One region of the Bradyrhizobium lupini genome, then DNA from elsewhere that is predicted to be linked to it. Evidence: predicted binding sites of a transcription regulator. Region 1 holds the regulator's gene; the other holds the start of a gene.

Region 1 (3,656 bases):
CGCGGTCTCGCGCTGGGTCGCGTCCTTGCCGGGCGCGGTGGGCCGCATCCCGGCGTTCGGGATCGCGCCGCTGATCGCGGCGAGCCTGGGAATCATTGTGCTCGGCTTGTTGCGCACGCCGCTGCGCTGGTCCGGCGCCCTGGTGCTGCTGGCAGCGATCCTCTGGGGACTGTCGGCGCGGCAGCCCGACATCCTGATTGCCGGGGATGGCGCCAGCGTCGCGGTGCGGGGCAGGGACGGATATCTGCACCTGATCAGGACGAACAAGGACAGCTTTCTGCTCAAGGAATGGCTCGCTGCCGACGCCGATCCGCGCGATGCGGGCAGAGCCTCGCTTGCCGATGGCGTGTCCTGCGACGAATCCGGCTGCGTGACGCCACTGGCCGACGGGAGGCTGGTCGCGCTGGCACTGCGCGTCGACGCTCTCGCAGACGATTGCAGTCGGGCCGCCCTGGTGGTGACGACGTCCCGCGCCGCCCGATTGCGCGGCGATGGTGGTCGATCGGCAGCGGCTCGCCAGCCAGAGCGCGCTGGCGCTGACGCAGCGTGGTGACGGTTTTGTGGTTCAGGCAGTGAGGGCGAGAGGCACGAGCCGCCCCTGGTTGCCGGCCGGCGCCGGCGAGGGTGATTTCGACGGCAGCCTCGCGCCAAAGTCGACCGCGCCTCGCATCAAGGACGCAACGCCGGCGGACACCGATCTGCAAGCCGACGATTGATCTGATGGTGCGGAGCAACGCAGTGGTTCGGTGCGTCCGTTCGGATCTGCGGGGTGCAAACCACACCATCTCGCCGGCCACGGCCGGCGATGGCGATTCAATCCTGACCTCCGACTTCGTAGCCGGAGGGCGGCTCTGTCAGCCGATCGGCAGGTGCGTGACGGTCGGCTGCCTGTCGGCGGTGATCTGCGCCTTGTGCTCGCGCTCGGTGACCGACTGAGTCACCGGCAGTTGCAGCACCGTCGCGCGCTGGCCTTCGACGAGCTGCGTCACCAGCACGTATTTGCCGTCGGGGAATTCGATCGCATCATGATGGCGGTCGGGAACGTGCGGATCGATCTTGCCGAACTTGCCCACGCGGGAATTGATGGTGCGCGTCCAGATCCAGCGATTGTCGTAGCGGACGTCGTCGGCGAAGGCGAGCTCCGTCCCCGGCAGCAGGCAGACGGCAACAGACGGATCGGCTGCAGAGGCGAAGCCGCGCGTCGAGGTGCCGCGGAAGCTTGTCGTGACGATCGTCTCGCCGACTTCGGCGGGGCGCGACGCGACGGCATGTAGGCTGTAGTCACACATCGGGTGCTCCTCATGCTGGGATAGCAACCCGCGTCTCTTATCGAGGCGCAGGCCTCTATCAGAGTGGAAGCACGAACGCTCTGCTTGGTTGTGGGCAAATCTGCGGCTGGCTTCCGCAAGCCGCGATCACATTATCTTTCCCGAATTCAATAGGAACAAAGCTCGCCGCGATGCATTCGGGAGGCGCGTACGCGAACATTGCCAACTTGGCTGCAACGGCCGAACTTGACCGCTGGTCGCTGTTTCCTCGAACAACCGAGCCGCGAAGCGGTGCTGCTTGAAGCGGTGCTGCTTCGTCGGCGTGGCGAGGAGCCAGCGTTGGAGGAGGGGCCGGATAGTCTGTGCAGAACCAGAAAGGCTATCCAGCCGGAGCGGACGATGATCCGCTCCAATCTCTGACCGGCGATGCCGATCGGAAGCGCGCGAGGCGCCAAGCACCTCCGGCATGAAGTGCTTCCGATATGAAGTACTGCCGATAGAAAGACTCCCGGTATCAGTACTTCCGGTAAAGCCCGATCAGCTTGCCCTGAATCTTCACCCGGTTGGGCGGCAGGATGCGGACCTCATAGGCCGCGTTGGCGGGCTCGAGCGCGATCGAGGCGCCGCGACGGCGGAAGCGCTTCAGCGTCGCTTCCTCGTCGTCGATCAGCGCCACCACGATGTCGCCGGTATCGGCGCTCTCGTTGCGCTGGATCAGGGCCATGTCGCCGTCGAGAATGCCGGCTTCGACCATCGAGTCGCCGCGCACTTCCAGCGCGTAATGCTCGCCCGAGCCGAGCATGTCAGGCGGTACGCTGATAGTATGGCTGCGGGTCTGCAACGCCTCGATCGGCGTGCCGGCCGCGATGCGGCCCATCACCGGCACCGCGACGGGACGTTCGCCCTCGTCAGCGGGCAGGCTCGCGCTCGCACGCACCTTGCCGAGATTGCCCTCGATGACGCTCGGCGTGAAGCCGCGGCGGCTGCCAGCGGCTGCCTGGAGCTCCGGCAGCTTGATGACTTCAATCGCACGGGCGCGGTTGGGCAGGCGTCGGATGAAGCCACGCTCCTCGAGCGCCGTGATCAGGCGATGGATGCCCGACTTCGAGCGCAGATCGAGCGCATCCTTCATCTCGTCGAAGGAGGGCGGCACGCCGCTTTCCTTCAGACGTTCACTGATGAACCGCAGAAGCTCGTATTGTTTGCGCGTTAACATCTCGACCAAAGTCCCCCGGTTGATGTCGTCCGATTCCGAGACGCTGAATTCGGCCATAAGCCGCTGCATGCTCGAAACAAATCATGAACAGACACTATATGTTCGATACATGTTCCGCAACTGCTTAATTTACCGTGAACAGAGCAAAGTGCGCGGAACGCGCGTTGCGGGGGCGCTCAGACGGGGAGCCGCAACACTTCGCAAGCCGTGCCGGCTTCGGCCTTCGGCGCGAATGGTGCGCGGACGAGAAGTACCTGTGCTGCAGCGAGATCTGCAAGCAGCGAAGAGTCCTGATGATTGACGGGAACAACGACGCGTGTGCCATCGTCACGCTCCTCAAGATGCGCGCGCAGATAGTCCTCGCGCTGGTCGTTGGCGCCGACGTCGCGGCCGAGCACGGCGCGTTCACGGCGATGGTGAATCACTGAACGGCCCGACAGGGCGCGAATCAGCGGCACCATGAACAGGAAAGCGCACACGTAGGACGATACGGGATTGCCCGGCAGGCCGATCACACCCATTGCGCCGAGTCGCCCGTGCATCATTGGCTTGCCTGGCCGCATCGCGATCTTCCAGAACGCCATCGCGATGCCTTCGTCCCGCAGTGCCTGCTGGACCAGATCGTGGTCGCCGACCGATGCGCCGCCGGTCGTGATCAGGACGTCGGCGCCGCTCTCGCGGGCGCGGCGGATGCCGGCGGTGGTCGCCTCCAGCGTGTCGGCGGCAATACCGAGGTCGATGGTCTCGGCGCCCTCGCTGCGGGCGAGCGCGTGCAGGGCGTAGCCGTTGGAATAGACGATCTGGCCGTGGCCGGGCGTGGTGCCCGGCATCACCAGCTCGTCGCCGGTGGCGAGAATCGCGACTTTCGGACGCCTGACAACGGCAAGGTGCGGATGATCCATCCCGGCGGCGAGCGCGAGGTCTCGCTCGGTCAAACGGCTTCCTTGCGCAGGAGCACGTCGCCCTCGCGGAAATCGACGCCGGCGGGGCGGATGTGCCGGCCGGCGATTGCGGCTTCCTTGATCGTGATCCGCTTGCCGGCGGCGACCGTGTCCTCCTGGATCACGACGGCGTCCGCGCCAAAGGGAACGACGCCGCCGGTGAAGATCCGCACGGCCTCGCCGGCTCCGACCGTCCCCTCGAACGGTCGGCCCGCTGCGACTTCGCCGATG
Region 2 (3,656 bases), 100 kb from region 1:
CGCGCGACATCAGGGTGTCGCGGGCGGTGGTCGGGTCGGGCGAGGTCCGGATGACGCGGATCATCTCGTCGATATTGGCGACTGCGATGGCGAGACCGACCAAAACATGGGCGCGATCTCGGGCCTTGGCGAGCAGGAACTTGGTGCGCCGCGTGACGACCCGCTCGCGGAAGTCGACGAAGATCGCCAGCAGGTCCTTCAGGTGCATGACCCGTGGACGGCCGCTGTCGAGCGCCACCATGTTGACGCCGAAGCTCGTCTGCAGCGGCGTGAACCTGTAGAGCTGATTGAGCACCACATCCGGCACGGCGTCGCGCTTCAATTCGATGACGACGCGGTAGCCGTCGCGATCGGATTCATCGCGCAGGTCGCCGATGCCCTCGATCTTCTTTTCCTTGACCAACTCGGCGATGCGCTCGACCATCGTCGCCTTGTTCACCTGGTAGGGAATCTCGGTGATGATGATCGCCTCGCGCTCCTTGCGGATGGTCTCGATCGCGACCTTGCCGCGCATCATGACCGAGCCGCGGCCGAGGTGATAGGCGGCGCGGATGCCCTGCCGTCCGAGGATGACGCCGCCGGTCGGGAAGTCGGGTCCCGGCACGATGTTGATGAGCTCGTCGATGGTGAGCGCGGGGTTGTCGATCAGCGCGACGCAGGCGTCGATGACCTCGCCGAGATTGTGCGGCGGGATGTTGGTCGCCATGCCGACCGCGATGCCGCCGGCGCCGTTGACGAGAAGGTTCGGGAACTTGGCTGGCAAGACCGACGGTTCGGTCTCGTTGTTGTCGTAGTTCGGCTGGAAGTCGACCGTGTCCTTGTCGATGTCGGCCAGCAGAGCCAGCGCCGCCTTCGTCAATCGGGCTTCGGTATAACGATAGGCAGCCGGGGGATCGCCGTCGACCGAGCCGAAATTGCCCTGGCCGTCGATCAGCGGCACGCGCATGGAGAAGTCCTGCGCCATCCGGACCATGGCGTCGTAGATCGACTGGTCGCCATGCGGATGATATTTACCGATGACGTCACCGACCACGCGGGCGGACTTGACGTACTTCTTGTCCGGCGTGTGCCCCTGCTCGTTCATCGAGTACAGGATGCGGCGATGCACCGGCTTCAGGCCATCGCGGGCGTCAGGCAGCGCCCGCGCCACGATCACGCTCATGGCGTAGTCGAGATAGGACTTCTTCATCTCCTCGAAGATGGAGACGGGGCGAATATCCGAGGGTTGCGCCGGCTGGTCGCCGGGCTTGTCGTCGTCGTCAGCCAAGGGGAAATCCGGTGAGGTTTTATCTGGGAATCATATAGCGCATCGAGCCTCTGATAACCACCCTCGCGGCGTTCTGGGAAGCGCTTGTTCCGCCTATTTTTCCAACAACTTAAGCCCTTGCGAGCGGTGTCTCGGACAGCACTCGCATCGGCCTTGCAAAATCGCCGCTCACGCGTGGAAAGCCGCGCGGTGAGCTTGCCGCGTCGGCGCGTTTGCCAAGCCGCAATCCGAGCTCACCCCAAACATGAAGCGGGCCCGGAAATGCCGAGCCCGTCCTGTCGATTAGTGGGATGTTCTGACATGAGATGAGAAGCGCCGCCCATCCGGCCGGGCGTCCGCATCAGGCGCCGCGTTCTTGGAGCGGAATCGCTCAGAACGGGATATCGTCGTCCATGTCGCTGTTGCGGCCACCGCCGCCGGCGGCAACAGGGCGCCGCGGCGCGCTGCTGACCGGACCGGAGGAGCCGAAATCGCCGCCCGGCTCGTCGCCGAAGCTGCCGCCTCCGCCACCGCCGCTACGACCGTCCAGCATCGTCAACGTCGAGTTGAACCCCTGGAGCACGACTTCGGTCGAGTACTTTTCGACACCGCTCTGGTCGGTCCATTTGCGGGTCTGGAGCGCACCCTCGACGTAAATCTTGGCGCCCTTCTTCAGATACTGTTCGGCGACCTTGCAGAGCCCTTCATTGAAGATCACGACGCGGTGCCACTCGGTCTTTTCCTTGCGCTCGCCAGTCGCCTTGTCGCGCCACGTCTCCGAGGTCGCGACGCTCAGATTGGCGATCGGCCGCCCGTCCTGGGTGCGGCGGATTTCAGGATCCTTGCCGAGATTTCCAACCAGAATGACCTTGTTGACGCTTCCCGCCATCTCCGCTCTCCGCTCCGAATGCCACTGAATTCAAGAAGGCCGGTCCGCTCCCGCGTTCCGCCGTGCCTGTTGAGGCGACCCTATACGCTCGCCGAACACTTGCGGACGACGATCAGGCCGTCACCCCTCCGGTTATCCCCACATATAGCATCGACCTCCGGTTCGTTCCAGATTTGTTCTTGGCGAAGACAGATCTGAAGGCGTGGGATCGATCGGCCACATGTGTTGCGGAAAGGCACACGTCGATTGGAACCTTTGTAGGTTCCCAAAAATGGAAGAAAGAACTTAACATTCAGCAAGTTATGGGTACTCGCACTGCCCCGGTCTTGTTGCATTTGGGAGACGGACTCTGCCGCTCCGTAGAGCTACGGTTGCCTCGGACTTAGTTCATATGGGCCCTCGCGCCTGATCAGCCGCTTCGGGGAAATAAGAAGCGGACGAAACCTGGGGAGACTGGCAATGAATAAGCTTCTTATTTGTGCAATCGGTGCAGTGGCGATGGGCTTGTCGGCTCCCGCAAGCGCGGCGGACATGGCCGCGCGTCCCTACACCAAAGCCCCGCCGCCGGCGGTTGCCGCCATCTACGACTGGAGCGGCTTCTACATCGGCATCAACGGCGGCGGTGGCTCCAGCCACAAGTGCTGGGACTTCGTCACGCCCGCGACCGGCGTTCTCGTCGGCGAAGGCTGTCACAATGCAACAGGGGGCACCGTCGGCGGCCAGATCGGCTATCGCTGGCAGTCCGCCAATTGGGTGTTCGGTCTGGAAGGCCAGGGCAACTGGGCTGACTTCCGGGGCGACAACGTGAGCACCCTCTTCCCTGGTACCGCTTTGGTGACGGGTGATCGCAACCGTTCCCGCATCGACGCTTTCGGTCTCATCACCGGTCAGGTCGGTTACGCCTGGAACAACGTGCTGCTTTACGTGAAGGGCGGCGCCGCCGTCGTCGGTGACAAGTACGACATCTACGCTGCTGCGGGTACGCCCGGCGCGGGCGCGCTGCTGGCTTCGGCCCGGGAGACTCGCTGGGGTGGCACGGTCGGGGCCGGTCTGGAATTCGGCTTCGCCCCGAACTGGTCGCTGGGCTTTGAGTACGACCACATCTTCCTTGGCGATCGCACGATCGGCTTCACAACGCCCGCGGGTGCGGTATTCGGCAGCGACCGGATTCGCCAGGACGTAGACATGGGCCTGGTGCGCTTGAACTATCGCTGGGGCGGTCCGGCCATCGCAAGGTACTGATCGCGCTGGACATATCGCACTTCGAAGGCCGGCCTTGCGCCGGCCTTTTGCTGTGCAGTTCTCCAATATTAATCGGTCAATAACCGTTCCGTTTTCCGACCGTTGTTGCTTTTGAGTGACACAACTTGCGGCTTCACTGGTGTAAGTACGGCATCAGTTGGGCAAGTGAGTCCGATGCCCTCCCTATCGTGGAAGGCACAATCAGAAACTGGGACTGGGATTAGTTGAAAATGAAAAAGGTTTTGTTGGCTTCGGCCTGTTTGTTCGCTCTCGCCGCCC

The links. The regulator LexA, encoded in region 1, represses DNA repair genes until DNA is damaged. The targets are predictions, from matches to a motif close to TGTTCNNNNTGTGTTCNG.
Region 2: the regulator LexA is predicted to act here: its motif matches at 2,299-2,316, upstream of AB3L03_RS36870 (single-stranded DNA-binding protein).

Annotation. Positions count from the first base shown of each region.
Region 1 is NZ_CP162553.1:7,552,662-7,556,317, forward strand. Features, by position in the region: partial or broken gene AB3L03_RS36345 (ComEC/Rec2 family competence protein) at 1-716, shown strand, start outside; gene AB3L03_RS36350 (hypothetical protein) at 855-1,289, opposite strand; gene lexA (transcriptional repressor LexA) at 1,783-2,484, opposite strand; partial or broken gene glp (gephyrin-like molybdotransferase Glp) at 2,661-3,656, opposite strand, start outside.
Region 2 is NZ_CP162553.1:7,657,517-7,661,172, reverse strand. Features, by position in the region: gene gyrA (DNA gyrase subunit A) at 1-1,267, opposite strand, end outside; gene AB3L03_RS36870 (single-stranded DNA-binding protein) at 1,638-2,135, opposite strand; gene AB3L03_RS36865 (outer membrane protein) at 2,595-3,377, shown strand; gene AB3L03_RS36860 (outer membrane protein) at 3,608-3,656, shown strand, end outside.